One region of the Vibrio sp. Vb0937 genome, then DNA from elsewhere that is predicted to be linked to it. Evidence: predicted binding sites of a transcription regulator. Region 1 holds the regulator's gene; each other region holds the start of a gene.
The links. The regulator PurR, encoded in region 1, represses purine synthesis genes. The targets are predictions, from matches to a motif close to TNANGNAAACGTTTNCNTNA.

Region 1 (10,400 bases):
CGAGAGGTTGCCGCGCAGTTTTCTAGCAAATTTGCCTTTGTAGAAGCGTATGACAATGAACTTGCGCATATCGTTGAAGCTGGTTCTGACTTCTTCTTGATGCCTTCTGAGTTTGAACCATGTGGCTTAAACCAAATCTATAGTATGGCTTATGGGACATTACCGATAGTACGCGGTGTTGGTGGCTTAAAGGACAGCGTTAGCGATTATGATGTAAACCCATCTGAAGCAACGGGGTTTGTTTTTTTCGAACCGACACCGCAGGCATTGTTGTTAACGATGCTAAGGGCACTGTTGCTCTACGCTCAAAACGAGCCTGAAGTGAATAAAGTACAGTTGCACGCGATGCAACAAGACTTTTGTTGGCAAAAGGCCGCAGAATCTTATTTGCAGCTTTACCACTCAGCGTTAGTTTGACTTAAAATTGTAACGAAAGGCACCGAATGAGGTGCCTTTATTATCTTGAGTAAGGGGAGTGTGGTAGGATGGCTTTTTACTTAATAGCACGATCTTTTTGATACTGAATATGACCCAGCCGCTACTTTTTCATAAAACTTATTTGCACCCTACTAGTCATGAGTGGGTTGTATTTGTGCACGGTGCTGGTGGTAGCTCTTCTATTTGGTTCAAGCAAATTAAAGCTTACAAGCAACACTTTAACTTATTGCTGATCGATTTAAGAGGTCATGGAAAGTCAAATCAGTTACTTAAAGAGCTCATTGCTAGCCGTTATACCTTTACGGAAGTTACCCAAGATATTTTGAAAGTGTTGGACCATTTAAAGATCCAATCCGCTCATTTTGTCGGTATGTCGCTTGGTACAATTATTGTTCGAAACCTTGCTGAATTGTCATCGGAGCGCGTACGTTCGATGGTGCTCGGCGGTGCTGTCACAAGGCTTAACACTCGTTCTCAGATATTGGTGAAATTAGGTAATTTTTGTAAGCATATCCTGCCGTACATGTGGCTCTACAAACTGTTCGCTTATATTGTTATGCCTCAAAGAAGCCAACGAGAATCTCGCCACCTTTTTATTCGCGAAGCCAAGAAGCTTTGCCAAAAAGAATTTAAACGTTGGTTTATTCTTGCCGCTGATGTAAATCCGTTAATGAAATATTTTAAAGATCGAGAGTTACCCATTCCGACTCTTTACTTAATGGGCGACAGGGATTACATGTTTATTAAACCTGTCAAAGAAATGGTTGCAGCACATAAGCTCAGCATTCTACGAGAAATCCCGAATTGTGGTCATGTATGCAATGTAGAGCGTCCAGAAGACTTCAATCAACACTCCATCGAGTTTATTAAACAGCAAGCTGTATGTGCTTAAAACTGAGTGCATCCACTGAATAGGAGAGCCGCTATAGCTCTCCTAGTTGATATCCACATTGCCAACATGCACCAAATTGCCCTTCGTTTATTTCATGACATTTTGGGCATTGCCAATCTTGATACTCATGCCTATCGGATTGTTTTCGATATGCTTTTACTATTTCTTCAGCTTTCATCTTTTGTGCCGTGTCAAAAAGCCACACATAAGGATCGGTATCATCACCAAACGGCAGTTCTCCTTTTAAGCCGAAAATACCTTCTCCGCGAACTTCACAGTAAATTTGTTCCACTTTAAGCAGCTCACATACAATGTGTGCTTCTGCTGGGTTTTTAGCGATAAATATTTTCATCAAAATACCCACTTCACCAATTACGAGTTTTGCTGACTTGGTGTCGGCCTTACTTTATTCATAACCCATTTAGTGATGATTGGAAATAGTCCCAATAGCGCAAAAGACGCTAATACTGCGGGTGAAACAATGCCCGATAGGCTTTCAATTGTTGCTAATTGAGTACCTGCATTCAGATATACGGCTGTGCCTGGCAGCATACCTATTTGGCTAGTGAGATAAAATCGACCTACAGACATCGGTGTTAAGCCCATCAGTAAGTTGATTAGAAAGAAAGGGAATACAGGGATTAGACGCAAGGAAAATAGATAAAAAGCTCCGTCTTTTTCGACACCTTGATTAATTGCGTTGAGTTTATTTCCGAATTTGTTTTGTACCCAGTCACGCAATAAGTATCGGCTGCTCAAGAAGGCCAGTGTTGCCCCCATAGTGCTAGCGAAAGAAACCAGTAGCAAGCTTGTCCAAAAACCAAATAAGGCTGCACCAAGTAAGGTGACTACTGCCGCTCCTGGGATAGAAAAAGCGGTAATTGCAATGTAGGTAAAAAAGTAAATCGCAGCCGAGAATACAAAATTCTGATCGATGTATGTAGTTAGTGCTTCTTGTTGGGCTTTTGCATTCTCTAAGGTTAAATACTGGCCAAAGTTAATACCTAAAAAGACGATAGCCGCTAGTAGGATGAGACCTAATATCAGTTTCTTATTCATAATTTTGATTCCAATTTGGGATATATGTAATAAGACAGTAGGAAAACCGAAAAAATTTCACAAAAAAACCGCAGATTAGACTGCGGTTTTACAAGATAGTTTTTAGGCCGACTTTTATTGGAGGCCGTTCATCAACTCATCTCGGCGAGCTTGAGGTACCACACTCCAATGAGTGCCGTTGATAGCACCTTCTAGTGCCCATAGCAACTCAATGTTGACGGTTGCAGAGTGCGTATCTCTTATCGCTTTATAGGCGTTAAGCGCACCTTCCTCTTCAAGCTTCTCTACGGATTCGATGCCGGCTTTTTTTAGCATGCGCTCGGTAGCCAGTCGTAAGTTAGGCAAATCTTTCAAACGGTTAGGCTTTGTACTTGCTTGCTGTTCTTTCTCAAGCTTTGCCTTTTTCAATGATTGATTCGCTACTTCGATTAAGCGTTCGCTTGATTCCCATAAATCGCTGGAAATAGCGTAGTACTTTGTAACGACTGGAAAGCCACGTTTTTTATAAACGTAAGGCTTTAGCCCTTGTTTCTCGAAGTCAGATGAAGTTTTTTGGTCTGCTCTGATATGAAGCTGATTGTTTACCACTAGTGCAAACATTGTTTCATCAGCGAATAGTCCGAAGCCACCAAACATTGAGCGCGACTTGATATTACCAAGTGCCTCAAATAGCTTCATAGAGTCTTTGAGTATCGGTTTATCCATGTTTTGTTATCTCGGTGTAATTAATATTACGCCACCAAAAGTCAGGTCCGAGAGAGTAGCAAACATGCGTAAAAACAATGTCATTACAGAGTAAAGTCATTGCTTACACACTTGCCATCGGTAACCCCGCTACCTTCCATATCGTAATATGGTTCAGGCCGGAGGCTTTGCGTCCCACTCTTTCGAATGGTTTGCCCTGTGCGTGACACAATGAGCATACTTCTTATATTGAATTAACATCACGGTTTAGCGTTAAAAGTGTGATTTCGGTTCAATAAAAATGATAGATTGAATGCTCTATTTTGCATATGGAAAGGTGCAAATTGGCCTTTGAAAAGGAGTTCTTAATATATATTACATTTATATAAAACAGGGAGTTAACGTTAGTCAATTGTTATTAGAGTGGTGTGAAGTATTAGAGAATGCTTAATTTTTCCAAAAAAATAAGCGCCCCTGTAGAGCGCTTATTTAACACGGTTAAATACAGTGAAATTTAGTTCATTTTTTTCACAGTATTTCGAATTACAAGCTCAGGTTGCATTTCGAAAATTCGTTTTTCGTGTTCTTTATCTTTGATACGCTCAAGTAGAATTTCGAATGCATTTTTACCAACACGACGTTTAGGTTGGTGGATAGTCGTTAGCGGTGGAGAGAAGTATTCCGCAAGCTCTATGTTGTCGTAGCCGATCACTGAAATATCTTCAGGAATTTTGATCCCGTTTTGTTGCAAGCGGCTCATTAGGCCTAGAGCCATTGTGTCGTTAAAACAGAATACCGCCGTCGGGCGCTTGTCCATTGCGGTAATTTTATCTGCAACTAATACGGCCGTATCACATTCAAAGTTACCTTCAAGGATCCAGTCTTCATTTACAGCTAGGTTCGCTTCGCTCATTGCGCGACGGAAACCTGCAATGCGCTCTTGGCAAGCAAGCTTTTCAAAATGACCGCTTAGACAAGCGATATCCGTATGACCATTGTCAATCAGATGTTTGGTCGCAATGTAGCCACCTTCTTCTGAGTTATCCATGATTTTGTCTGCTTGCGAGCTCTCTGGGCCCCAATCCATGACCACTTTAGGAATGTCCGCATGACGGTCAAGCATCTCTTTTAGTTCTTCGGTTAAGTCAGAACACATCACTAGGATGCCATCAACGCGCTTTTCAGCCAGCATACGAATGTAATCGCGTTGTTTTTCGTAAATCCCGCCTGTGTTACATAAAATCAGAGTATAGCCTTGGCGGTAACAGTAGCTCTCAACGCCATCAATCACTTCTGAGAAAAATAGGTTAGTTGATTGAGTTACTAACATGCCAATCGTACGAGTTGAGTTGCATTTTAGGCTGCGTGCAACGGCACTTGGCGCGTAATTCAGCTCGTCAACGGCTTTCATTACTTTTTCTTGCGTTGCTTCTGCAACGAAACGCGTTTTATTGATAACGTGCGAAACTGTCGTAGTGGAAACGCCGGCTAAGCGAGCAACGTCTTTTATCGTGGCCATAAATGGTGTCCTGTATCGAGCTACTGAAATATGTCGTATTGGATGTACCTGATGCTCTAATGGTTTCACACCTAGCAATATAAAATTGGCGCTAAGTGTCTCGGCAGCGGTTGATCCAAGTGCGACAAAAGGGTACGTAGCAGCATCGGTCGATGAATTTTATCTTTTTTCTATCTGATGAGAAATTGCCATCAACCTGTTAAGAAAACACAAAAACCGCTATATTTCAGCGGTTTACATATAAATCATATTTAATCGTTTGCGCTCACATTTTAGCCCTATGTGGACTGACTAGCAATGTTTTCAGCAAGAGATTTGTGTATTTGAAGTCACATTTTGACTGCTAAATAACCAAGCGTCTTTGCGCTAAGTTAAGGCAAACGAATATTATACCCAAGTTACTTACAATTGGTCACTTTCAGGCATACAGGAAGCCCGATAGGCAGGCTCCCTAAAAATAGGCGGCAATTATTCACCAAGAAGGTAGGCGCTGTCTAGTTTACAAAATGCAACTAATAGTTTCGCGACACTCGAGTAAAATCCAAATTCGTCGAATTTTTTACATTTGTCTGAAAACTGAGGTAACCAAGACATCAATTGTTGCTGGATAAAGTCGTTTTGTTTAACGAAGGCTTCTTCCATGTGTTTTTCTTGTTCAAGCTCGTTTGAGCGGATAATCATGTTCCCGAGAAAGTCGAGCTCAACGGCTAAGTGATCCGCAGGTTCCTTTAGGTTTTCGTCTACTTGAACGCCAAATTCAGCCATCAACTTTTCCATTTCCTCAGCTGGCTTGTCATTCAGTAAACCTGATTCACCAATGTACATGGATGCGTAAGGAAGAGCGCCGTATTTTTCTGTCTTCAAAAACAGTTCACAAAAGTCAGCTGCAAGCTCTAGTTGTGCATCTTCACGATCTTGTAACCGATTCAATGCATCAACTAGGCTATCAACGGCTGGTTTTAGCGACTCATTTTCACCTAAACCTGCGAGAAAACTGCGAATTTCAACACTGTGATAGGCTTCCAATTCTTTCTCTGTTAGTTCTTTTGCGAACAAGCTCGAAAACCACCAGTAAATTTCAGCGCGTTTTTCATTAAAAGCTTTCACTTCTTGCATTTTGGGCTCCTGAATGATGCTTCAAGTCATGCATCACAAAGTCAATTAGGGATATCCCCTAAGTGTAATCAATTAAAATGAATAGCAGTAACTATAATTGTTATGTTTTATGGTCAAAAATGACCGTTTATTAATAGCAATGGGTAAGCTTGTTTTGAATCAATAAAAACGCTAAATCTTGCGTTTTAATGTATCTATGACTAGAAATGTTACTAGTTATGAATAGAATACGTCTTGGATAATAAGAAGACAGAAAAGTGGTGTAAATGAGCTATCACGTATTAGTCGTAGAAGATGATGTTGTAACTCGTAGTAAGCTTGCGGGATATTTCCAAAATGAGGGCTACCAAGTCAGCGAAGCAGAGAGTGGCGCGGAAATGCGTGAAGTTTTGCAAGCGGGCGATGTAGACCTGATCATGCTGGATATTAACCTGCCTGGTGAAGACGGCCTGATGCTTACTCGTGAGTTACGTAGCCAATCGGATATTGGTATCATATTAGTAACAGGACGCACGGATAGCATTGATAAAATCGTAGGCCTAGAAATGGGTGCTGACGATTATGTGACAAAACCTTTTGAACTGAGAGAGCTGTTAGTTCGCGTTAAAAACTTGCTGTGGCGTATTTCAGCAGCGCGCAGTGGCAGCTCGAAAGCGAATGAAACCAGTGAAGAGCACATTGTGCGCTTTGGGGAGTGGACATTCGACATTCAACGTCGCGCACTTAGCCGCAACGGTGAGCCAGTAAAACTAACTAAAGCAGAGTATGAACTTTTGGTGGCATTATCGTCTTACCCTAACCAGGTGTTAAGTCGTGAGCGTATTTTGAACATGATCAGCCATCGAGTGGATGCGCCGAATGACCGCACCATTGATGTTCTTATTCGACGTATGCGCGCAAAAATGGAGTTCGATCCTAAGAACCCACAGATTTTTGTAACGGTGCACGGCGAAGGCTATATGTTTGCTGGTGACTAGTTTGAACATAACTCAATCGTAAAAAGAAAAGGAGAGCTTCGGCTCTCCTTTTTTGTGGCTTCAAGATAATACTAGTTTGCTTCAACCATTGGTGTTTGCCCGACAGTATCACGCAACCTTTGCCAAATACTGCCCAAGTACTCATGCCAATAAAGCTCTGTTTGTTCTAAGTAACGCGCTTTAGGTGAGTATTTATCCCAAGGTTGACTTATCTCGCTAATAGCTAAGAAGTTGGTCGGGGCTGGGATTGGTTTAATGCCTGCTGCGTTGAACTCATACAATGCACGGCTCATGTGACTCGCAGAAGTGACTAACACAATCTCCTTTTGTTGAACGAATGCAGCCGCTTGACGCGCCTCTTCCCACGTATCTTTCGCATCTTCTAATAAAATGATATCGGATTTCGCGACTCCCAACGCAAGGGCAACGTTCGCCATCATTCGCGCGTGGCTAATTTCAGATCCGCCAGCATAGCCGGATAAGATTAATTTCGCGCCTGGATACATTCTTAAAATACGAATGCCCTCAGTTAAGCGCATTAATGCTGCACGGCTTAACTGCGAGGTGGGTGGAATCTCGTCATCGATAACATGACCATTCCCTAAAACCATCACGTAGTCGATGGTGCCAGAAACTGGCAAAAAGGCTTTATGCTCTCGCTCTAACGGCATAAGAAGCTTGGTTGAAACAGGTTGGAAGGCAACAAGAAAAATGCCAACAAAAGAGAATAGAACAACGAAGCAGCCAGTTTTACGTTTTGTAGTAAAACTAATGAGAGCAAGACCCAACAAGCCTATCAGCAGCAATGCCGGAAGGGGCATAAGCATGGCTGACACTACTTTTTTCAGCTCAAACATACATAAATAGTCCGAAAAAACATCAATTGATAATAAAAATGAGGGTATCCCTCTTTATTCCTGCTTTCCTTGTGCCAGAATAGCGGCACAATCCGTTATGATAACTCAGCAGAAGTGACAGAAGACCGCAATTTCGACGATATCGCCCACAAATTTGCAAAAAATATTTACGGCTCCGATAAAGGGGAGATCCGCCAAATCATTGTGTGGGAAGATTTTCTACAGATTCTAAGTGAATTAGATGCTGACCAGCAACCCCTAGAAGTGTTAGACGCTGGTGGTGGTTTGGCACAAATGTCGCAAAAGCTTGCTAAGCTCGGACATCGAATCGCTTTATGTGATCTATCTTCGGAAATGCTGCAGTTGGCTAAGCAGGATATTGAAAAAAACGGTTTGCTTGAGCAGTATCGCCTGATTCATTCGCCTGTCCAATCCATCGGTGAACATATGGATGTACAGGTCGATCTGGTTATGTTCCACGCTGTGATGGAGTGGCTGGTTGATCCTAAGGCCGCACTTGAAACAGTTCTAGAACAAGTAAAACCGGGAGGCATCGCATCAGTCATGTTCTACAACCACCACGGTTTAGTCTATAAAAACGTGGTTTGTGGCAACATTCCTCATATATTAGACGGCATGCCTCACCGAAAAAGATTTAAACTACAGCCGCAAAAAGGCTTAAAACCTGAAGAAGTCTACCAGTGGATAGAAAATTCAGGTTTTAATATTTGTGGCAAATCTGGTATTCGCTCATTTAGTGATTACATAGGCAATATGGAATACATGGGTGATTACGAGTTTGAAGATGTGTTGGCGCTAGAAAAACAACTTTGTCGACAAGAGCCATACCTCTCATTAGGCCGCTACATTCATGTGTGGGCTAAAAAGAACGATAAACAGGAATAACAATGAGTGAGATGACTCTCAATGCTGCAGAGCAACCAATCGATGAGCTGGTTGGCTGGGTTAAGCAGCACGATTTCTCGTTGAACCTGACCACAGAGCGATTGGCATTTTTGATAGCCATTGCCGTACTGAGTAATGAAAGGTTCGATGAAGAACTGGGTGAAGGTGAACTGCATGATGCATTTGCCATCGTCACTCGACTATTTGATGAGACTGGCGAAGCCTCCGCTTTTCGTGCGAACAATGCGATCAACGAGATGGTTAAGCAGCGTCTTATGAGCCGTTTTGTCAGTGAAATTACTGACGGAGCGAGCATTTACCGCTTGTCGCCATTAGCGATAGGAATAACCGACTACTACGTGCGTCATCGTGAGTTCTCAAAACTGCGTCTATCTATCCAGCTATCCATGGTAGCGGATGAAATGGCGAAAGCGATTGAGGCAGCACAAAAAGGTGGCACACCGGGTCACTGGAAGAAAAACGTATACGGTGTTTTAAAATATTCTGTAGGCGAAATTTTCGATCAAATTGACCTCAACCAACGTGTTATGGATGAGCAGCAACAGTCAGTGAAACAACAGATTGCTGACCTGCTTAACAAAGACTGGCGCGAAGCGATCAACAACTGTGAAGCACTTCTGTCAGAAACATCAAGCACGTTGCGTGAACTTCAAGATACGCTGCAAGCCGCCAGTGATGAACTGCAAACTCAGATCCTCGATATTCAAGAAATTGTTTACGGTGACCCTGAGCTGGAGTTTATCGAAGAAGCCTTGTTTGGTCTGCAAATGAAGCTGGACCGAATCACAAGCTGGGGCCAGCAAGCGATCGACCTTTGGATTGGTTACGACCGACACGTGCACAAGTTTATTCGTACTGCAATCGATATGGATAAGAACCGTGCGTTTAGCTCGCGTCTGCGTCAATCCGTCAAAGATTACTTCGATGCGCCTTGGTATCTGACTTATGCAGATGCGGAGAGGCTTTCTGACCTTCGTGATGAGGCCCTAGTACTGCGTGATGACGAGGTCACGGGTCAAGTTCCGATGGAAGTAGAATACGAAGAGTTTCAACAAGTCAATGATGAGCTGTCTGAACGAATTGGTGACATGCTAAAAGCGCATAAAGATCAAGGCACACCAATCGATTTGAGTGTGGTACTGCGGGATTACCTTGCACAGCACCCTTACACTCATCATTTTGATTTAGCTCGCATTATCGTCGATCAAGCTGTACGTCTAGGGTATTCAGAATCGGATTACCAAGCGATTCAACCAGACTGGAAAGCAATCAACGAATTTGGGGCAAAGGTACAAGCGAATGTCATCGACCGATACTAATGAATACATGTCAGAGAATCTGGCAAAAGCAATTTCTAACCCTCTGTTCCCAGCGCTAGACAGCATGCTTCGAGCAGGGCGTCATATCTCAAGTGAAGATCTAGACAACCACGCGTTGTTGTCGGATTTCGAACTTGAGCTTTCTTCTTTCTACCAACGCTACAACACCGAATTGGTGAAAGCGCCAGAAGGTTTCTTCTACCTTCGTCCACGTTCAACATCTCTGATTGGCCGTAGTGTTCTTTCTGAACTGGATATGCTGGTGGGTAAGGTACTGTGTTTCCTTTACCTAAGCCCAGAGCGTCTTGCGCACGAAGGCATCTTCACTAACCAAGAGCTGTACGACGAACTGCTTGCTCTAGCAGATGAAAATAAGCTGATGAAGCTAGTGACGAACCGTGCTACCGGTTCTGACCTTGATAAAGAAAAGCTGTTTGAAAAAGTACGTACGTCACTTCGTCGTCTGCGTCGCCTAGGCATGATCATCAACATCGGTGAAACCGGTAAATTCAGCATCAGTGAAGCGGTATTCCGCTTTGGTGCCGATGTACGTATTGGCGATGACATGCGTGAAGCGCAGCTGCGTCTGATCCGTGATGGTGAAGCAGTAGT
Region 2 (10,400 bases), on a different contig from region 1:
TTCCTTACCTTTGTTCCTTACTTAGATATAGAGAAAACAGGGCCACCTGATTACAGATGACCCTATCACTATCTATCTATATAGAAAAGGAGATTCCGTGCTTACCACTCTCGGGGCGTTAGGTATCGCTCGTAAAGTTCAGCTTCTGGCGATCCCGCTTCTGGCTCGTAGCAGTACTCCCAGCGAGCGAGCGGCGGCATTGACATCAGAATCGACTCAGTACGCCCACCACTTTGTAAACCAAATAAGGTGCCACGGTCATACACTAAGTTGAACTCTACGTAACGGCCGCGACGATATAGTTGGAATTCACGCTCACGCTCACCATACTTGATCTCTTTACGACGAGAAACGATCGGCAAGTAAGCCTGGCAATAGCCTTCACCCACTGCTTTGATGTAAGCAAAACACTTATCAAATTCCCACTGGTTTAGATCATCAAAGAACAAACCGCCAACACCGCGAGTTTCATTACGATGTGGTAGGAAGAAGTATTTGTCACACCATGCTTTATGCTCTTGGTAAACATCGTCACCAAATGGTGCACAAAGCTGTTTTGCAGTGTCGTGCCATGATTGGCAATCTTCTTCAAATGGGTAGAACGGTGTTAGGTCAAAACCACCACCAAACCACCAAATTGGGTCTTCGCCATCTTTTTCTGCAATAAAGAAGCGGACATTGGCGTGTGAAGTCGGTACATAAGGGTTTTTAGGGTGAATAACCAAAGAAACACCCATCGCTTCAAAACGACGACCCGCTAGCTCTGGGCGATGCGCTGTCGCAGATGCTGGCATTTCTTTCCCTTCCACATGCGAGAAGTTCACGCCTCCCTGCTCGAAAACAAGGCCATCACGCAAAACACGTGAGCGACCACCGCCACCCAGACGCTCTCCTTTTTCACGTTGCCATGCATCTTCGACAAAGACGGCCTTTCCATCTTCTTGTTCTAACTGCTGACAAATGGAGTCCTGAAGTGACATCAAGAACTGCTTTACGGCGTGCTTATCGATCGCTGACATACGTTATTACCTATTACGTGAAACCTAATGATGGCTGGCTAGCAGGGTTAACCCTGTCTTAATATTTGTGAAGTTTTGGCGTCACGAATCTCGCTGGGTTTATCACGACCGCTGGTCTCGCCACGAAGAATGGCGACCAGCTTATCACCCAACTGCTCTTCGACTTCTTCCGTGGTCATACACGGTGGTAAGCCGGAAAGATTCGCGCTGGTAGAGGTTAACGGCTTTCCGAATGCATTACACATTTTTTGCACCAAAGGATGATCAGTCACACGAACCGCAATTGAATCAAACTGCCCTGAAACCCAGTTGGATACTTTATCGCTCGCTGGCATGATCCAGGTGTATGGGCCTGGCCAAGTGGCATGAACAGTCTGTAATTGTTCTTCAGTCAACTGAGATTCATCAATATAAGGCAAGAGCTGATCATAACTTGCCGCGATGAGAATCAGCCCTTTTTCTACCGGACGCTGCTTGAGCTCTAATAGCTTTTGAATTGCTTCTGGGTTATCTGGATCACATCCGACACCAAAAACCCCTTCTGTTGGATAGGCAATCACTTCGCCTTGCTTGAGTGCGTTGAGCACTTGTTCAAAGTTATCCACCGATTACTTCCTATTTGTTTGACTGTGTTGTTTTCACTAAGTGTACAAATATTCATTCTCAGACACTAAAGCAATTTTTTATAAAATGTATCAATAGCGCCAACAACAAGACGCAAACGTTTGCTTGAGATAAAAATCCCCGTATAATGCGTACAAATTTATAGCTCACCTAATTTTTGCAGCTTAAAGGAGTTTGAGATGAAAGTCGGTATCATCATGGGTTCTAAATCCGATTGGCCAACCATGAAACTAGCAGCGGACATGCTAGACCAATTTGGCGTGCCTTACGAAACAAAAGTCGTGTCAGCACACCGAACTCCTCAATTACTGGCTGACTACGCTAGTGGCGCAAAAGAACGCGGCATCAAAGTTATCATCGCAGGCGCAGGTGGTGCAGCCCACCTACCAGGTATGGCGGCGGCGTTTACTAGTTTGCCAGTGCTTGGGGTTCCCGTTCAGTCTCGTGCACTGAAAGGTATGGATTCACTGCTTTCTATTGTACAGATGCCAAAGGGAATTGCGGTTGGTACATTGGCGATTGGCGAAGCGGGCGCAACAAACGCCGGTATCCTAGCAGCGCAAATCCTAGGCACTCATGATGAAAACATCATGGCGAAGGTAGAAGCATTCCGTAATGAGCAAACGGAAACAGTTCTCGCAAATCCAAACCCTGCAGAGGATTAATCAGATGCATGTACTGGTTCTTGGTGCGGGTCAGTTGGCTCGTATGATGTCTCTGGCTGGTGCGCCACTGAATATTCAAATTTCAGCTTACGATATCAGCAGCGGTGATGTCGTTCACCCTTTAACTCAACAGGTACTTGGCCATGGCTTGGAAAATGCGATTATGCAAGTTGATGTGATTACTGCCGAGTTCGAGCATATTCCACATGACGTGCTCAAGGTTTGCGAAGCGAGCGGCAAGTTTCTACCAAGTACGCAAGCCATCAAAGCAGGTGGTGATCGCCGTATTGAAAAAGCACTGCTTGATGATGCTGGCGTGCGCAACGCGAAATACTACGTCATTGAAACTCGTGAAGACTTTGAGCGCGCAATTGAACACGTTGGTATGCCAATGGTTCTGAAAAGTGCATTAGGTGGTTACGATGGTAAAGGCCAATGGCGCTTAAAAGAAGCTTCTCAAGTCGACGACATTTGGACTGAGATGGCAGAGTGCATCGCGGCAACACCAACTCAAGCGATTGTTGCTGAAGAGTTTGTTCCTTTTAACCGCGAAGTATCACTGGTTGGTGCTCGAAGCAAAGATGGCAGTGTGGAAGTGTATCCTCTGGCAGAGAACGTCCACACCAACGGTGTATTGAGTCTTTCTACTGCGATTGATGCGCCAGGGTTACAGGAACAAGCAAAGCAAATGTTCACGGCAGTCGCAGATAGCCTAGATTACGTTGGCGTATTAGCGCTTGAGTTCTTTGATGTCGATGGGGCACTTTTAGTGAATGAGATTGCTCCACGCGTGCACAACTCTGGTCACTGGACACAGCAAGGTGCAGAAACGTGTCAGTTTGAAAACCATCTGCGCGCAGTGTGCGGCTTACCATTAGGCAGTACGAAATTGGTTCGTGAAACCTCAATGATTAATATTCTTGGTGAAGACACACTACCAGAAGCATTGTTATTAATGGATGGTTGCCACATTCATTGGTATGGCAAAGAGAAACGTGCAGGTCGCAAGATGGGACACATCAACGTGTGTGGCGACTACCCAGGAGAATTGCACCGTAGGTTGTGCGCTCTGGCAGACATCTTAGACCCAATAGCTTTCCCAGCCGTGCAAGCGTTCGCTAAACAGCCTCAACACTAACGTTTGGCAGCAAAAAATAAAAAAAGGGTCGCACGATGCGACCCTTTTTAATTCCTTTGATGTATTTACCCTTGTTGGGTGTGCTGGCACTTACGGTTGGCACATTGCAATTTCACACCACTGGCGAGTTTCTTCTCCACCAACAAAGTAAAACCACATTCTTCGCATCGCCCCTTGACCGGAGCAAGGTTCACAGCAAATTTGCATTTAGGGTAGTTATCACACGCGTAGAATGTTTTGCCAAATCGGGTTTTACGCTCAACCAAATGTCCTTTGCCACATTCAGGGCAAGCGTGTTGCTCTTGTGACTGCGCCTCTGGCTCTGGTTGATTAATCGACTCAATATGATGACAAGCCGGGTAATGGCTACAACCAACGAACATACCGTAGCGCCCTTGGCGGAGAACCAACTCATTGCCACACTCAGGACAAGGCACACCCAACTCTTTCACGATGTGACCATCATTGCTGTGTAGCGGTTTAATGTAATCACAGCTTGGGTAATGGTTACAGCCGAGAAATGGGCCATGTTTTCCGTGCTTGAGAGTCAGCTCACCACCACATTTTGGACACGGCTCGTGTTCCAAAGCGTGTTCATGGGCAGAGAAAAGGGTGTTGTCGATTTTACTACTCATACTTACCGTTTCGTGAAAAACACACAAAAAGACAAGCTCGCGTTTATTCTAGCTAAACTCGAACTTGCCCAGATGGTTAGTGAAGAATCCCTTGTTCCTTGGTGTACAACAGCTCTTCCATTAGCGTGTAAGCGTTTTCGTTGCCAGGCACATTAAACAGCACCATCAGAATGATCCATTTGAGGTCTTCAAGCTCAAACTCACTCGTTTCTAATCCCATCACTCGGTCAATCACCATTTCGCGAGTTTCTGTGGTTAACACATTGATTTGCTCGAGAAACAATAGAAACCCTCGGCATTCCAAATCTAAACGCTGCATCTCTTTCGCTGTGTAGATACGAGTTGATGACGAAGCCATGCAAGTCGAGATTGCAGAAGAGGTGTCACTTTGCTGCAATGCGGCAAGCTCTTCTAACCAGACAAGGGCTTTGTAGATATCTTTTTGTTGGAAGCCTGCACGAAGCAACTCTTCTTCCAACTCGTCTTGTTCGACCTGTAACTCTGCATCGCTATGGATGTAGGTTTCGAATAGATACATCAGTATATCCATCATCATAGCTAGCCCCTCCCCTTTCGAATATAGCCACCTGAAACCGCAACGACATGCCCAGAGAGTTCTAACTCTAAGAGCTGCATCATGACTTCTTGGACAGGTATATTGGTCCTGTTTGCAAGAATATCAACCGGTGTAGCTTCACTTCCTACGTTAGCTAACAGCTGAGGAAATGGCAATTCTTCTTCATCATTTAACGTAGAAAATAAATCGGTACTCTGATTAATAGACCAATCAAGCAAGGACTGTATTTCATCTAAGACATCTTTCGTCTTTTCTACGAGGCAAGCGCCATGACGTATCAACTGGTTTCCACCGCAGGCATTGGGGGCATTGATTGACGCTGGCAGCGCAAATACTTCTCGACCTTGCTCAAGCGCGTAACGAGCTGTAATTAACGAGCCGCTCTTTTTCGCCGCCTCGACGACCAGTACACCAAGCGATAATCCACTAATAATACGATTACGACGCGGGAAGTTTTCTGGGCGCGGCTTGGCATTAGGCCGAAACTCAGACACCAAAGCCCCGTGTTCAATAACACGTTGCGCTAAACCACGATGACGTGCCGGATAAATATTTGCTAAGCCAGATCCTAGCACCGCAATCGTCTTACCACCCGCTTGCAACGCACCATCATGCGCATGACCATCAATGCCTAAAGCGAGACCACTGGTGACAATAAAATCGTGCTGAACAAACTCTGCAGCAAACTGACGTGCATGCTGTAATCCATCAATACTCGCATTTCGACTTCCAACCATCGCGATTTGTGGCTGAGAAAGACAAGTAGGATTTCCTTGAACAAAAAGTAGAGGTGGCGGTGCAACGATTTGTTTGAGCTGAGGTGGATAACACGGGTCAGTCAGTGTCAGGATATGATGATTTGTAGAAGCCTCAAGCCAACTTAAACAAGCATCGACTTCTTTATCTGTTGAAGCCCAAGCTTGAATTTGCTTAGTTGTTAACCCAAGTTGTTGTAGCTGTTCAGGAGAGAAGTTTACGATGTTACGTGGCGTGTCTCTTGCCAGTAGCTTATTCATTTTGACGCCGCCAATGCCTGGTAAACAACTCAGTTTTAACCAGGCATCGAGATCATCGTTATTTCGTCGATTCATCGATGGTTAATTCGTCCGCCAACGGTGACACCACCGAAATATCTTGGTTAATGGGTTTCGTACTGTTAGTGATCAGTGCCAAGCTAAAGTACTCATAAGGACGAATGACCAGCAACTCACCAACTTTGCTTTGAGGCAAAGTAATTTTCTTATCAAGCACGCCAAACTCTTTCTTGAACTCATCGCCGTCTTTGTAAACTGGGTGCGCGTCTTCTTTTAAATCAAACACACTGCCTTGCTTGAGATTGTCTGACGTGCCTTTATCAATCACCACGACTTGGTTAGTTGAACTAAAGCGAATACCTTCGATATTACCTAGCAACTTTGCAGAACTGCCTTGTGGCGACGGCAGCGGATAGAACGTAGTCGTGAAGTCAGTATTCTCAACCGATTGATTTGGCAACGCGATATCGTTACGTAGGATTTCTTGCATTTGCGATGTAAGCTTCAAACCTGAATAATCACTCGAAGCTTCAACGAGCTCGCCTTTGGCAATCAAACGCAGCGCGGTAATCTCTTCGGACACATCGTCACGCGAAAAGGTAGCTACTGGTCGATAAATAGCCCAACCTGTCGCGGTCTGATTGCCATTGATATACAGCACATCTCCTGCAGTCAGATACTTACTGCCTTTGCTGCTACCCATCACTTTTGCTGCTCTGTTCAACGAATCTTTATCTAGCAACCGATCCGATTTAAGGTAAGGCATCACCAAACCTTCCGCGACCGTTGGTACGGCTTTCTTTTCTGTGATGCGAGCTTTCGGGCTCAGCTTCTTAACCGGTTTTAGGCTCAACACGGGCTGACCGTTAATCCACACCAAAGACAGCTTGTCACCGGGATAAATTAAATGAGGGTTATCGATTTCCGGGTTTACTTGCCATAAACGAGGCCACAACCACGGGCTATCTAAGTACATGGCCGAAATATCCCATAGCGTATCGCCCTTCACAACTACATATGTTTGTGGCGCATCATCTTTAACAGTCAGTGGGTTCGCATCCACATTTGCTACAGCGTTGAAAGAGAAAAGTAACGGCAACGTAACACTGGCAACGTTGCGGAAAATTCGATTCATGACCCTCGTCCTTGGTCTATTAAGCAGGAACCAGAATGGAAATTGGTGCAAGGATGCTGTCATTTAGGCTATAAAATGTCTAGAATTGAGCCAACAAGGTTTGTGCTGTTTCGGCACAGTTCAATATTTCGAGTGAATATGTCTGTATTACAAGTATTAACATTCCCGGATGATCGCCTGCGCACAGTCGCAAAGCCTGTTGAAGCGGTGACACCTGAGATTCAAAAAATCGTCGATGACATGATTGAAACCATGTACGACGAAGAAGGTATTGGCCTTGCTGCAACGCAGGTTGATATCCACAAACGTATCGTAGTGATTGATATTTCAGAAACTCGCGATGAGCCGATGGTGCTAATCAACCCTGAGATTCTGGAAAAGCGTGGCGAAGATGGCATCGAAGAAGGCTGTCTGTCGGTACCAGGTGCGCGCGCACTTGTGCCTCGCGCTGCAGAAGTTACCGTTAAAGCACTGGATCGTGATGGCAAAGAGTTCACCTTTGAAGCCGACGACCTGCTAGCGATTTGTGTTCAACACGAGCTTGATCACTTACAAGGTAAGCTGTTCGTGGATTACCTATCGCCACTGAAACGCAAACGCATTCAGGACAAGCTAGCGAAAATCAAACGCTTTAACGAGAAGCAGCAAAACGCTTAATCTCGAACCATACCAATTAGAAGGAAGTCTACCTTGAGTCAGTCTTTACGAATTGTCTTTGCAGGTACTCCGGATTTCGCCGCCCGTCACTTGGCGGCGTTGTTGTCTTCGGAGCATGAAGTCATCGCGGTTTACACAAACCCAGATCGTCCAGCGGGTCGTGGCAAAAAAATGGCTGCGCCACCGGTAAAACAACTGGCGCTAGAACACAATATCCCGGTTTACCAACCTGAAAGCTTTAAGTCCGACGAAGCGAAACAAGAACTTGCCGATCTGAACGCCGACCTCATGGTTGTCGTGGCGTACGGTATGCTGCTGCCACAAGCGGTTCTTGATACCCCTAAACTGGGTTGTATCAACGTACATGGTTCTATCCTACCTCGTTGGCGTGGTGCGGCTCCAATCCAACGCTCTATTTGGGCGGGCGATGCAGAAACTGGCGTGACCATCATGCAGATGGACATCGGTCTCGACACTGGTGATATGCTGAAGATTGCAACTCTGCCAATCGAAGCGACAGATACCAGCGCTTCAATGTACGAAAAATTGGCTGAGCTTGGTCCAGAAGCCCTGATTGACTGCCTAGTAGACATTGCTGCGGGTAAAGCAGTGCCAGTGAAGCAAGACGATGAGCTAGCGAACTATGCGAAAAAGCTCAGCAAAGAAGAAGCACGCATCAACTGGAACGACGATGCGGCGCACATTGAGCGCTGCGTTCGTGCATTTAACCCATGGCCAATGAGCCACTTTGAGGCGGCAGAAAACAGCATCAAAGTATGGCAAAGCCGTGTGGCAGAGCAAACCAGTGACAAGCCAGCCGGCACCATCGTACAAGCAGATAAAACCGGTATTTATGTTGCGACAGGCAACGGCGTACTGGTGCTAGAGCAACTGCAAGTTCCGGGCAAAAAAGCCATGTCAGTTCAGGATATTCTGAATTCGCGTGCGGCTTGGTTTGAAGTTGGCACTCTGCTGGTTTAAGCCATATTAGGGGTTATCATCCCCAATAATACGAACTTTTAGAGGGCAGAGATGCCCTCCTTTACTTTAAGGTACTCATCATGAATGTTCGCGCTGCGGCTGCTAACGTCCTGTATCTTGTCGTCGACAAGGGCCACTCACTTTCAAGCGCTCTTCCAGCGGCTCAACAAACGGTACGACCTCGTGACCATGCTCTGCTACAAGAGATCTGTTACGGTGCGCTACGTTACCTCCCTCGCCTAGAAATGATCGCAAACCAGTTGATGGATAAGCCGCTCAAAGGCAAACAACGTGTATTCCATCACCTAATTCTGGTTGGTATTTACCAACTGAGCTTCATGCGTATTCCTGCGCACGCAGCAGTCGGTGAAACGGTTGAAGGCACTAAAGAGCTGAAAGGTCCTCGTCTGCGTGGTTTGATTAACGCGGTATTGCGTAACTACCAGCGCAACCAAGAAGAACTCGACCAAATGGCCGTCAGCAACAACGCTGGCAAGTACGGTCACCCAAGCTGGTTACTAAAACTGCTGCAAGAGGCCTACCCAAAGCAATGGGAAAGTATTGTTGAAGCGAACAACCAAAAAGCACCAATGTGGCTGCGTGTGAACCATCAACACCACACTCGTGATGAATACCTTGCGCTGCTCAAAAATGAAAACATTGATAGCACGCCACACACAGAAGCAATGGACGCCATAAAATTGGCCGCACCATGTGACGTGATGAAGCTACCTGGTTTTGATAAAGGTTGGGTTTCGGTACAAGATGCGGCGGCGCAGCTTTCGATCAACTACCTAAAACCACAAGACGGCGAACTGATTTTAGATTGCTGTGCTGCGCCAGGTGGCAAGACTGCGCACATTCTAGAGCGCACGTCGGGCAGTGAAGTGGTCGCGATTGACTGCGACGACACACGCTTGAAACGTGTGCATGAAAACCTGAAGCGTCTCAACCTTCAGGCAAAAGTGGTTTGCGGTGATGCGCGTAATCCACAAAAATGGTGGCAAGGCGAGCAATTTGATCGCATTTTGCTGGATGCCCCATGTTCTGCGACTGGCGTGATTCGTCGTCACCCAGACATCAAATGGCTACGTCGTGCAGACGACATCGCCGCATTAGCAGAGCTGCAAAGTGAAATTTTTGATGCCATGTGGACGCAACTGAAGCCCGGCGGCACAATGGTTTACGCGACTTGTTCAATCACACCGCAAGAAAACGTGGAGCAAGTAAAAGCGTTTTTAGCACGTACCGCGGATGCGCAACTGCTGGATTCCGATCCCGACCAGCCTGGTCGTCAAATTCTACCAGGCGAAGAAGATATGGATGGTTTCTACTACGCAGTGCTAACTAAAACACACGCGTAACAGCATGCTAAATAGGGCGATTGAAGTGATTTCAATCGCCTTTTTCAGATACGAGAAAAGAGTATGAAGATCATTATTCTTGGTGCAGGTCAGGTTGGCGGCACACTGGCAGAAAACCTAGTGGGTGAAAACAACGACATCACCATCGTCGACAATAATGCCGACCGACTGCGTGAATTACAGGACAAATACGACCTACGTGTGGTCAATGGCCATGCGAGCCATCCAGACGTGCTACACGAAGCTGGCGCGCAAGACGCCGATATGCTCGTCGCAGTAACCAACACTGATGAAACCAACATGGCTGCCTGTCAGGTCGCGTTCACTCTATTCAATACCCCAAACCGCGTTGCACGTATTCGCTCTCCAGAATACTTGGCAGAAAAAGAAGCCCTGTTTAAATCTGGCGCTATTCCTGTTGATCACCTTATCGCACCAGAAGAACTCGTCACGAGCTACATCGAACGTCTGATCCAATACCCAGGCGCGCTGCAAGTGGTGAGCTTTGCTGAACAGAAAGTCAGCCTAGTGGCGGTGAAAGCCTACTATGGTGGCCCGCTGGTGGGTAATG
Region 3 (10,400 bases), 230 kb from region 1:
ATTAATGACTATATTGATAAAGAATTCCAAAACATTGACCGCGAAACGTTCAAGAAGCAATTGAAAGAAGCGATGAAAAACCTAACTGAAGACTACGAAGTGGGCTTAAAGAAAGGTAGAAAGGTTTCAGTTAACCGTGGAGTGGGCGGCGAACAAGCACGCAAAATGTTGGGCGATTCATCGAAATAGCCAGGATAGTAAAGGATTCACATAAGCAGCAATGACTTCGATGTCTATGGGGCTTACTTTGAGAGCTTTGGCAGTATTGATAGGAATTTTCTTACAGAAACTCTTATCAATCTTACTTTCTCATAACAAATATTAATGCTTGTTTATTCATAATTCGCATCCCATTATGAGGCATGGTTTCGCCTCAGTTTTATACGGAGATTTTCCCTTGAAAAAGATGCCTATTGCACTAGCTCTAGTGCTAGCTCTTACTGGCTGTCAAGCCACTCAACGCCAAAATGCAACAACGGGTGAATACGAAACTAACTCCACCACGCAAGGCGCGCTTATTGGTGCGATCGCTGGCGCAGCAATCGGCCTAGCAACGGGTGATGATGCTAAAGAACGTCGTCAGCATGCACTCATTGGTGCAGCCGCAGGCGGAGCGACTGGCGCTGGCGTTGGTTACTACTTTGACCAACAAGAAGCGGAATTACGTCGCGCTTTGCTAAACTCTGGCGTACAAGTTCAGCGTGTTGGTGAAAATCAGCTTTTACTGCGTATGGAAAACGGTATCGGCTTCTCTTCAAGCTCTTACCAGCTTGATGCTAGTATCCATAATACTCTACGCGGTGTTGCTCGCATCCTAGTTGAGTACCCAGATACCAGTCTCGTTATTGACGGTTACACGGATAGCACAGGTAGTGAGTCATACAACCAAACGTTGTCAGAGCGCCGTGCAGAGTCCGTACGTCAATTCCTAGTATCTCAAAACGTTGCACCTGGTCGTGCAATTGCACGCGGCTACGGCGAACGTAACCCAATTTGCTCAAACCAAACTTCTGAAGGTCGTGCGTGCAACCGTCGTGTTGAAATCCAGATCTTGCCACTGAAGTAATTTGGTTGCACCATAACGGTAATAATAAAAAATTACCGGAGCAGGCCTAACCATTATCGTTAGGCCTGACATATTAATGTCTGTCAAAACGTCTGCCCTACTCTGCTTATTTAGCCTCAGCTTTTCTGGCTACTCACTTGCCTCTCAAGCTCCAAATGACCCCATCGAACAATACGAGTACGCACAACAATTATTGGCATCAAACGAAGCTGAAGCCTCACCAGAAACGCGCTACTGGCTAGAGCAATCCGCCAACCAAGGTTACCTCCCTGCACAAAAACAGCTCGCGAACGACTTTGCTAAAGGGATAAATGGCGAAAAAAATGAAACACAAGCGTTATATTGGCTAACCTCTATCGCACTCAATGACCCAACCGATCGTGGCTTTCTTCTCGCTAACTTTATTCAGCGCAATCAAGATAAGGTCACAGCATCTCAATTGACTGAAGCTTTGTATCAAATGGCTTCTCAGCATAATCCAGCAGCAGAACAGGCTTATAATCAACTGTTAGAGCAGCGCTTCAACCAACTGCGAGCTAAACAAGTTTCGCAAATAAAGTCGCTCGATAAAAAGGCTGAGCAAGCACAGGAAGAGAAAAGCACAGTTGCAAACCCCAAAGTAGAACACTCGCCGTTTCTATGGCTGATTTGGCTAGCGGCGATACTCATCATCAGCGGCTTAAGTTTCCTCGTGATTAAAAAACTCAAGCAGAATAGAAAAGCGCGTGAAGCCAAAGAGGAAAGCCAAAATCAACGAATGGCGAAAAAAATAAAAGAGCTAGAGTTTACGAACAAGCAACTGAAACGCCAGCTAGAGAAAGTATTCAAAGAATTTAAGAAATCCAAAACCCAGGCAGAGAACCATAAGCTAAGCGTCGCGTGTGCTATGTTTGGCTACACACCACAACACATCCCTGATTTACAAGCAATCAAGCTACGCTATAGACAGCTATCAAAGCTTTATCATCCTGACACAAGAGGCAGTGAAGAAGAAATGAAGCGACTCAATCATGCCTTTAAGCTCGTCTCACAAAATGTTACAAAACAGTAAAAATAGGTCAGGATACTTTGGCTGCCATGCTTTTATTCCCATATAATCAAACACCGCAATCGATCTCCCTCTCAAAGAAATTAACAGACATTTAACTTAAGTCGCGCTTTTATGCCATAATGCCCGGCGCAAAATAACACCTAACGACTCAAATTAATCTAGGTGGGGAGAAAATCAATGTTCACTGAAGAAGGCACCTGTGATTGGTGTAAAAAACCTAGTCTTGTAACTCGTCACGATTATTTAGATGGCAAGCACCATTACTCATGTAAAGCTTGTTACGACATGGCAAAAATCGACGTGCGCCTATTTAACCAAGGCGAATTGCAAATGCGCGAACGCTTGCAACGAGCGAGCTAAGCAAGACGGAATCAATGGAACTGATTTTCAAAGGCGCCTTTTAAGGCGCTTTTTTGATCGGCCAAGCCTATTTCCAATTTCTATCTCGTATTCCCTCCTATCCTACATAGCACGTCGCATCGGTTATCAGCCCTCTCTTACTGTATACAAACCACTGTCCATGAAACAACACCTGTATATACAGTAGTAAACCCCTGTATGTATCTCGTCCAGTTTTCTACTCACCTCACATTTTTAAATTGATGTTAGACATATCAAAAATGAAAAACAACCACATAAATTCAATTACTTAGAATCAAATCCTTTTATTTCCTTCTCAAAAAACCGCAAATAACTTTTGAGAAACTGGTTGATCAGGTCACCAAAACAAACTACTGTATGCACATACAGCATGTATAAAGGAACAGTAAGATGCAGTTACAAAGTCAATCTCATACATACTCTCGTTACAACGTATTGGCACAAGCAACTAAGCCCATGGCCGTTTCGGATCAGCTTCTATCTAAGCTGGCTGTTTTATCGCAGCAGAAACAATGGATTTTGTTTACAGCAGACTGCCCTCGTCCAGACTTTGAACAACTCACTGCTTCTAATATTTGCTGTAAAAACATCATTCAGATGAAGCCGTCTCAACAGCTTTCTGAAGTGGAAATCGTGATTAAAGCTATTCAGTCTGGTAACGCTAGCGCTGTCGTCGCATCGAACAAGATTGCCCTAATGAATCAATCAATGCTTCGCGATATTGCTCAACGTTATCAGTGTGAAGTCTTTTTCGTCGAAGGCAGAGTTAATAAGTACCACTAACAAGATCGACGTTATCCATCCTGCATCTCGCCTCCTTTTTAAGGGGGCATTTTTTTGTATTAAAGAAAACAGGCAAACGTTTGCTTTTTCTCTGGCGAGTTAAAATAGTTCTGGTATGATGCCCACATTCGATTTATTCAGCGCCCACATTTTGCTGAATATCTTCTCTTTCTGACGTTTGATTAAGATGATAGGAATGTCGCAATGAGCCTTGCTAATCAAGTACTTGCCGTCAATGACGACCTGCCAATTCGCACCCATAAACCCGTTCATAGTGGAAAAGTTCGTTCAGTTTACTGGTTAACTGATGAAGACAGCGCCCGACTGATCAAAGAAAAAGGATACAATGTCGCGCCAGATGCGCCTTTGGCTATCATGGTGATTAGCGACCGAATCTCTGCGTTCGATTGTATTTGGCATGCTGAAGGTGGTCTTAATGGTGTCCCGGGTAAAGGGGCTGCGCTTAATGCGATTTCTAATCACTGGTTCAAACTGTTCAAAGAAAATGGCTTAGCAGATAGCCATATTCTAGACATTCCTCACCCATTTGTTTGGATTGTACAAAAAGCCAAACCGGTAAAAATCGAAGCCATCTGCCGCAAATACATCACGGGTTCGATGTGGCGCGCTTACGCAAATGGCGAGCGCGAGTTTTGTGGAATCCAACTTCCTGAAGGGTTAGGAAAAGACAAAGCACTGCCAGAGTTGCTAATGACCCCATCCACAAAAGGCATTCTAAAAGGCATTCCCGGTGTGCCAGAAGCGGATGACGTAAATATTACTCGTCAAAACATCGTAGACAACTACGAAGCATTTAACTTCTCAAGCGCTGACGATATCGCACTCTACGAAAAATTGCTGAAAGAAGGCTTTAACGTTATCAGCCAAGCGTTAGAAGAAATCGACCAAATCTTTGTCGATACCAAATTCGAATTTGGTTATGTTCATGATGCTGCTGGCAATGAAAAGCTGATTTACATGGATGAAGTGGGTACACCAGACTCGTCTCGTATATGGGATGCTAAAGAGTACCAAGCAGGTCACATCGTAGAGAACTCAAAAGAAGGTTTCCGCCAGTTCCTACTTAACCACTTCCCTGACCCAGATATCTTGCTAAACAAAGAACGTATGCCTGAGCGCGAAGCTCTCGCTCGTGATAATGCTTTGCCCGTCGAATCTTTGATGGCGATTTCGAGCACTTACATTGGTATTGCCGAGAAGATTACAGGCAAGCCGATTCATTTGAGTGAGAATCCGAAAGCGGAAATCATCGAGGTTCTGAGCAAAGAATACGGATTGATTGACTAGCACTGTCGCTAGATTGCTAAACGCTTTCCAATAAAAAGTCCGCACTAGCCTGCGGACTTTTTTCGTATTAGGCTCACCTTAGCCGATATTTAACGTAGTGCCATCTGTTGTAGAGGCTGACTTGGTCGTCACCTGATATGTTTTGTCTTTAATCGTTGATACGAAATACCAGGTCGACTCTGCCTTGTCGGGCGTAAAAGTAACGCGCATAAAGCCACGCTGTTTGATGTCTGCCCACTGTAATTCTGACACTAAGTGAGGCAACGTGTATTCCATTTGAGTGATCGCAACAGGGTCTAACGCGAGGTAGGCTTCTAACCCAGGGGAACTCACAGAGCTAGTCGCAAACTCTACCCCGATAGGATGCTTAGATACGTCTTTAAGCTCACTTGCCCATGCATTGTGCGTATCTCCTGCCAAACAGACAAAGTTACCACTGCTGGCTTTGGCCAGTTGATAAACGTTCTCTCGCTCAACGTAGTAACCATCCCATGCATCTAGGTTATATGGCAAAGCAATGGTATCTAAACTTGGGTCAGAGAGATAACCCGTAATCGCAGAGTTTACCGCTAATAACGCCTCTGTTTTTTGTTCTTCAGTGGCAGTAAACAATTGAAACATCGCGGTCATAACCGAACTTGGCAACTCCATACGAGACATTAACACTTGTTGCCCTAGCACATTCCAAGTTGCGTCGTGCGTACTGAACGCATCCATCAGCCAAGCGAGTTGGTCACCGCCTAACAGCTCTCGGTCTTGACTGCGCGACTGAGCAACTAAACCGCCAATAGCTTCCATCGTTGGTGAGCTGAGCGAGAAATAATCCAACGGTTTATCACGCCCCACAAGTCGCGTGTCGAGCATCATCAAATTGACTAAACTTCCAAACGAAAACTGACGGTAAATCAGCATGTTTGAGAAAGTGTTTTCACGAACGGGCAACCATTCTGTCCACGCGGCAGCCGCAGCTGCACGACGATCATTAAAGCTGCCTTCCTCTTCTTGATGGTTTTCCGCACCATTTTTCCAACTATCATTTGCAAGCTCATGGTCATCCCAGACTGCAATCATTGGTAGGCTCGCATGTAACGCTTGCAGATCAGCATCTTGGCGATATTGCGCATACCGTTTTCGGTAATCATCTAAGGTAATGCATTCAGTGCCTTTGCTTGGCTCTCGTCCTAGTGCCTCAGCATCTTCACTAGCGTAGCCACCAGCCCCATACTCATAAATGTAATCACCGAGATGAAGTACCACATCAAACGGTTCTTGTTCATGTTGATTTAAGATCTCTCGATACACATGGAAATAACCAGCAGGATAGTTTGCACAAGAAACAACGGCCATGGATGCCTTTTCTACACCACCCTCTGGTAATGTTTGAGTTTGCCCGACTTCGCTAGTGACATCTCCAACCATGAATCGATAGTAATAGTGAGAATTTGCGTTGAGGTTTTGAACATCAACTTTTACCGTGAAATCTCGGCTCGTGTCTGTGGCAAAAGTGCCACTTTGCACGATATCAGTAAAATTTTCGTTAGATGAAACTTGCCAGCTTACATCTGCGTAGCTCGCTGAGGTTGTAACACGAGTCCAAATGATTACTTGTGTTTGAGTAGGATCTCCACTCGCCACTCCGTGCTCAAAGGTAACCGCAACAGATTCACTAGCATCGCTACCACAGCCCACCAGCCCGGTAACAATCGCCGTTGAAGAGGCAGCTTTCATAAAGTCTCGACGAGACAAAGACATATTGACTTCCTTTCTTATTGTGTTTGTTTTTATGCCCAAATGACGTGGTGACTCAATCATCCTTGTGTGCCAATAAGGGACGTTAATTCGAACTTACAGTACCAACCACTTAGTCGGTAATTTGTCCTAAAAACACAAAGTTAGAAGCTAGTTATGACAATTGCATTTCCAAACGTTACATTTTTGTTAATTTAAGTGCAAATACTCTATATTCATCACACTTCCAAGACCTGTGACAAAAACCTCAAAATAAAAAAGCGACCTACTTTGAGGTCGCTTTTCATTGCACTATTGTTAAGTGGTACATCGATGAAGTGGAAATGCTCAGCCTAAAACTTGATGTTAAGGACATCTTGTTCTGACGTATCCACCTTCAACTGACTGCGAGATTCTATGTACTCGATTTGCTGAACATCGAGCGAATATGGCATAACGACTCGCAATTCATTGATCCCTTCATGTTTAGCTAACTGGGTTAAGCGGACCAAATTGGATTCATCACTTTTACGAGAAGACATCGATTTTAATGCGGCATCCCACAACCGATCTTCAGGCTTGCTCAATTCCGCAATGTTCTGTTTCCACATCAAACCGAAAATAGGCGCGATGGTGGCAAATGCCTCTAAGAAGGTCCATTTTTTACTACCTGTCGCCCCTAAAAAGCTAGTGTAGTCGAATTCAATGCACGTCTTTCCTTGTTGATCCATTCTATGCCCCCGACACTCGAAAATGAGATATACCAAATATCGTTCAACTGTTTTGATATAGCAATGGGATATAAAACATTCGTCTTTTATGCCCTAATTTACATACAAAAGGAAATATTAAAACCAGCTTTGTAACAACTGATGTACAGCTTCGCCATATATAAGCATTCAATTGATTAATATTTCAATTAAGAAACTAAAAACAACACGTAAGTAACGATATCAATATGAAATCATTATAGATTCACCAAGAAAATATCAATTCTTGTCACAACGTCATCCCCCGACCTACTTTACATCAATCACTCGACTGGCCTTTTTATACTGTATCTTCCAACCAGCCCAACGTGGCAGCTCCCAACGCTTCGGGTCTCCCTTACGGTTTCCCTCTCGATAAACGACCTGTACCAGCTTACGAGACGCGTAATACTCGACATCTAGTTGGAGTTCTGGCAGCGAAAGTTCTAAAGGGTACTGCTCCGTGAAATCGTCGTATTCCCATTCTGGAACACCGTTAAATTTTAAGTCTTCTGGTTCAAACAACGCCATATCATCGGTGTTTTCAACGCCTAATGTTTCCAACTGATCCTTTAACCAGCTAGAAAATGTCAAGGAGGCCAAGTCGTTAACCTCTTCTCCTTCGGCATTAAGGCCCAATGCGTTGTAGAGTTTCCAGTGTTGGATTTGCTGTTTTCTTTGAGAAGCAAAACCTGGTAACAGTGTCTCGTCTTCTATCATTTCGACAATAGACTGAACAGCAACATCACCTTTTAACGCTTGATGTTCAGTACAGATTGTTCGCCCGGCGTAGACCAGGTGCATTGTTGCTCTTGGGGTCTCCTCTTCATAATTCGTCTCACCTTGTTGCCACTCCCCAAATTCAAGTTCGCGTAATAATGTCAGCGGGATAGGCATCATAACCGATGCGAGGTTCAGTGTTTGCTTAACGCCTCGTCCTGGCACGCTATGGCTATCTAGCACGATTGCCGCTTCTTCTTTGTCAGGAAAGCGGCTGTTACGCCCAACCAGCATCTCGACTACGCCATTTCCTAGAGCATCCCTTCGACGAGCTCGTCGGACAAACACAAGCTCAGGGTGCAATGAGGCGATGGAGAAAAAGAGCGCTTCACGTTTATATCGAGAGGCAACGTCAAGTTCCGGTAATTCAAATACTTCTCGCATTTGTTTCGCTAAACCTTGTGCCTCTTCGAGTGCGCTGGCATCAATGACAATGCCCGGAAGTCGCTCCCCTCGAACCAAACGGATAAGCAAAGAGGCATCACACCCGTATGGTTCCTCTTGAGACAGAAGCTCAGCGACTTCACCACTTTGTCGCTGATAGAGCTGCGCAGTCACAGATAAGGCGGCAGCCAAATCAATCATTGCTTCCTTCTCTGGCTTCGCTTGAATTCTGGTAACGAGATCGGCAAACAGTGCATCAATAGGTAGTGGGTATACTTTTCTACCGTGCTGCGTGACATTGCCATCCTCATCAATCGCTTCCATAGATAACAACGTCGAATGAGATGCCTCTAGCGACTTTGGGGGAATTGAGTCGAGAAAATCGAGTGTTGAGAGACGGTACCCACAACAAGCCGCTGCCAGCATGGGCTCGACGAGCTCTTCTCTGTGTAATTCTGGAGGTGTCACCAACTCTAAAGGCGCGTGCTCACCATATAGACGAATACAAGCCCCTTCGGTAACGCGACCTGCTCGCCCCATTCGCTGCGCGGCACTGGCCTTAGAAATGTTGGTTAATGTCAGTGCTGTACGTCCATTTCGTTGTACAGTTCTGCGCTCTAAACCACTATCGATTACCACACGGATATTAGGAATGGTCAGAGAGGTTTCCGCGACGTTGGTTGCCAATACGACTTTCCGTTGCTTTTGTACCGTCAGCGCACGATGTCGTTCTTCATCACTGACCGAGGCATGAAGTTTAACCACCATGACATCACTGCTGCTTTGTAGGATCTGCGCGCATTGGGCGATCTCTTTACGTTCTGGGAGAAAAACAAGAATATCGCCATCTTCATCTTCCAGTGCTTCTTTTACCGCTCCGACAACTTCCTGTTCATATCCCTTTTTGTTCGGTAAATAGCGGCTGTCTGTAGAACGATGTGTCACCGTGACTGGAAAGCAACGTCCCTCCGAACGCAGACGCTTAGCATTCAGGTAACGAGCAAGCTTTTCGCCTTCTAAGGTAGCGGAAGTGACGATCAATCGATGTTGATTTTCTTGCTTCAAAATGGCGGTTAATAGATCAATATCCCAGCGTCGCTCGTGAAATTCGTCCACTATCACGATATCAAAGTCTGCTAGCTTGTTTTCCGAAAACCAACGCAGTGCAACCCCCGGAGTGACAAATACAACTTCGGTTTTTTCATCAAAATAGGCATGAAGCTTGATCGCGTAACCGACTTTGCGACCTATTGGCTCTCCAGATTGCTCCGCAAGAAATTCAGCCAGCGAGGTACAAGCAATTCGACGTGGTTCAATAACCAGAACGCGTCCGTGTTTTGCCGCCCACATGGGCAAGCGGGTAGATTTACCCGACCCGGTTTCGGCTTCCACCACAAGATGGTTAAGGCTTACATGATGGTCAAACTCAGCTTGCAGGCTGTCGATAGGTAGTTGAAACATAGAAATTGGATTTGATTTGATGATGCAAAACATTATACCCAAGTAAAAAAAATCCTGCTTTAGGTATCTCTAAACAACCAATATTGCTGATATTTTCGTCGGTATCTGAATTTTTTTGCGACATTACATTGATGTGCATCAACGCATGTTTACAACTAAATAGTGAACCCGTTAAAATTTGGTGCGCATCCTTCAACCCTACATAAGGCACCCAATGAACAACGATAAACGCCCACTATATATTCCATATGCGGGTCCGGCTCTTTTAGCAACCCCTCTTTTGAACAAAGGCAGTGCATTCTCTGCTGAAGAACGTAGTTCATTCAACTTAGAAGGTCTGCTTCCAGAGTCGACCGAAACTATCCAAGAGCAGGTGGAACGTGCCTACCAGCAATACAAAAGTTTCGAAAGCGATATGGATAAACACATTTATCTGCGTAATATCCAAGACACCAACGAAACATTGTATTACCGCCTAGTGCAAAATCACATTTCTGAGATGATGCCTATCATCTACACGCCGACTGTTGGCGCAGCATGTGAAAACTTCTCTAACATTTACCGTCGTGGTCGCGGTCTGTTCATTTCATACCCGAACCGTGACCGTATTGACGACTTGCTGAACAACGCAGCAAACCACAACGTTAAAGTGATTGTTGTGACAGATGGCGAACGTATCCTTGGCTTGGGTGACCAAGGTATCGGCGGT

Region 2: the regulator PurR is predicted to act here: its motif matches at 1,733-1,752, upstream of purE (5-(carboxyamino)imidazole ribonucleotide mutase).
Region 3: the regulator PurR is predicted to act here: its motif matches at 3,350-3,369, upstream of R7P67_RS08310 (phosphoribosylaminoimidazolesuccinocarboxamide synthase).

The regions. Positions count from the first base shown of each region.
Region 1 is NZ_JAWOTK010000003.1:92,931-103,330, forward strand. Features, by position in the region: gene glgA (glycogen synthase GlgA) at 1-417, shown strand, start outside; gene R7P67_RS07290 (alpha/beta fold hydrolase) at 527-1,330, shown strand; gene R7P67_RS07295 (DUF2007 domain-containing protein) at 1,362-1,682, opposite strand; gene R7P67_RS07300 (TVP38/TMEM64 family protein) at 1,703-2,389, opposite strand; gene R7P67_RS07305 (TfoX/Sxy family DNA transformation protein) at 2,504-3,094, opposite strand; cyclic di-GMP riboswitch class I at 3,211-3,300, opposite strand; gene purR (HTH-type transcriptional repressor PurR) at 3,588-4,592, opposite strand; gene torD (molecular chaperone TorD) at 5,061-5,708, opposite strand; gene torR (two-component system response regulator TorR) at 5,975-6,685, shown strand; gene elyC (envelope biogenesis factor ElyC) at 6,757-7,542, opposite strand; gene cmoM (tRNA uridine 5-oxyacetic acid(34) methyltransferase CmoM) at 7,657-8,448, shown strand; gene mukF (chromosome partition protein MukF) at 8,451-9,788, shown strand; gene mukE (chromosome partition protein MukE) at 9,769-10,400, shown strand, end outside.
Region 2 is NZ_JAWOTK010000015.1:69,519-79,918, reverse strand. Features, by position in the region: gene hemF (oxygen-dependent coproporphyrinogen oxidase) at 102-1,019, opposite strand; gene R7P67_RS16970 (L-threonylcarbamoyladenylate synthase) at 1,067-1,624, opposite strand; gene purE (5-(carboxyamino)imidazole ribonucleotide mutase) at 1,823-2,308, shown strand; gene R7P67_RS16960 (5-(carboxyamino)imidazole ribonucleotide synthase) at 2,313-3,446, shown strand; gene R7P67_RS16955 (type I DNA topoisomerase) at 3,512-4,081, opposite strand; gene R7P67_RS16950 (DUF494 family protein) at 4,158-4,637, opposite strand; gene dprA (DNA-processing protein DprA) at 4,640-5,749, opposite strand; gene R7P67_RS16940 (LysM peptidoglycan-binding domain-containing protein) at 5,733-6,827, opposite strand; gene def (peptide deformylase) at 6,966-7,484, shown strand; gene fmt (methionyl-tRNA formyltransferase) at 7,518-8,465, shown strand; gene rsmB (16S rRNA (cytosine(967)-C(5))-methyltransferase RsmB) at 8,546-9,829, shown strand; gene trkA (Trk system potassium transporter TrkA) at 9,893-10,400, shown strand, end outside.
Region 3 is NZ_JAWOTK010000003.1:318,086-328,485, reverse strand. Features, by position in the region: gene R7P67_RS08335 (DUF2786 domain-containing protein) at 1-189, shown strand, start outside; gene R7P67_RS08330 (OmpA family protein) at 407-1,066, shown strand; gene R7P67_RS08325 (J domain-containing protein) at 1,143-2,117, shown strand; gene R7P67_RS08320 (hypothetical protein) at 2,295-2,477, shown strand; gene R7P67_RS08315 (SulA-like leucine-rich domain-containing protein) at 2,889-3,281, shown strand; gene R7P67_RS08310 (phosphoribosylaminoimidazolesuccinocarboxamide synthase) at 3,486-4,589, shown strand; gene R7P67_RS08305 (alkaline phosphatase D family protein) at 4,668-6,341, opposite strand; gene R7P67_RS08300 (hypothetical protein) at 6,671-7,048, opposite strand; gene R7P67_RS08295 (helicase-related protein) at 7,337-9,691, opposite strand; gene R7P67_RS08290 (NAD-dependent malic enzyme) at 9,906-10,400, shown strand, end outside.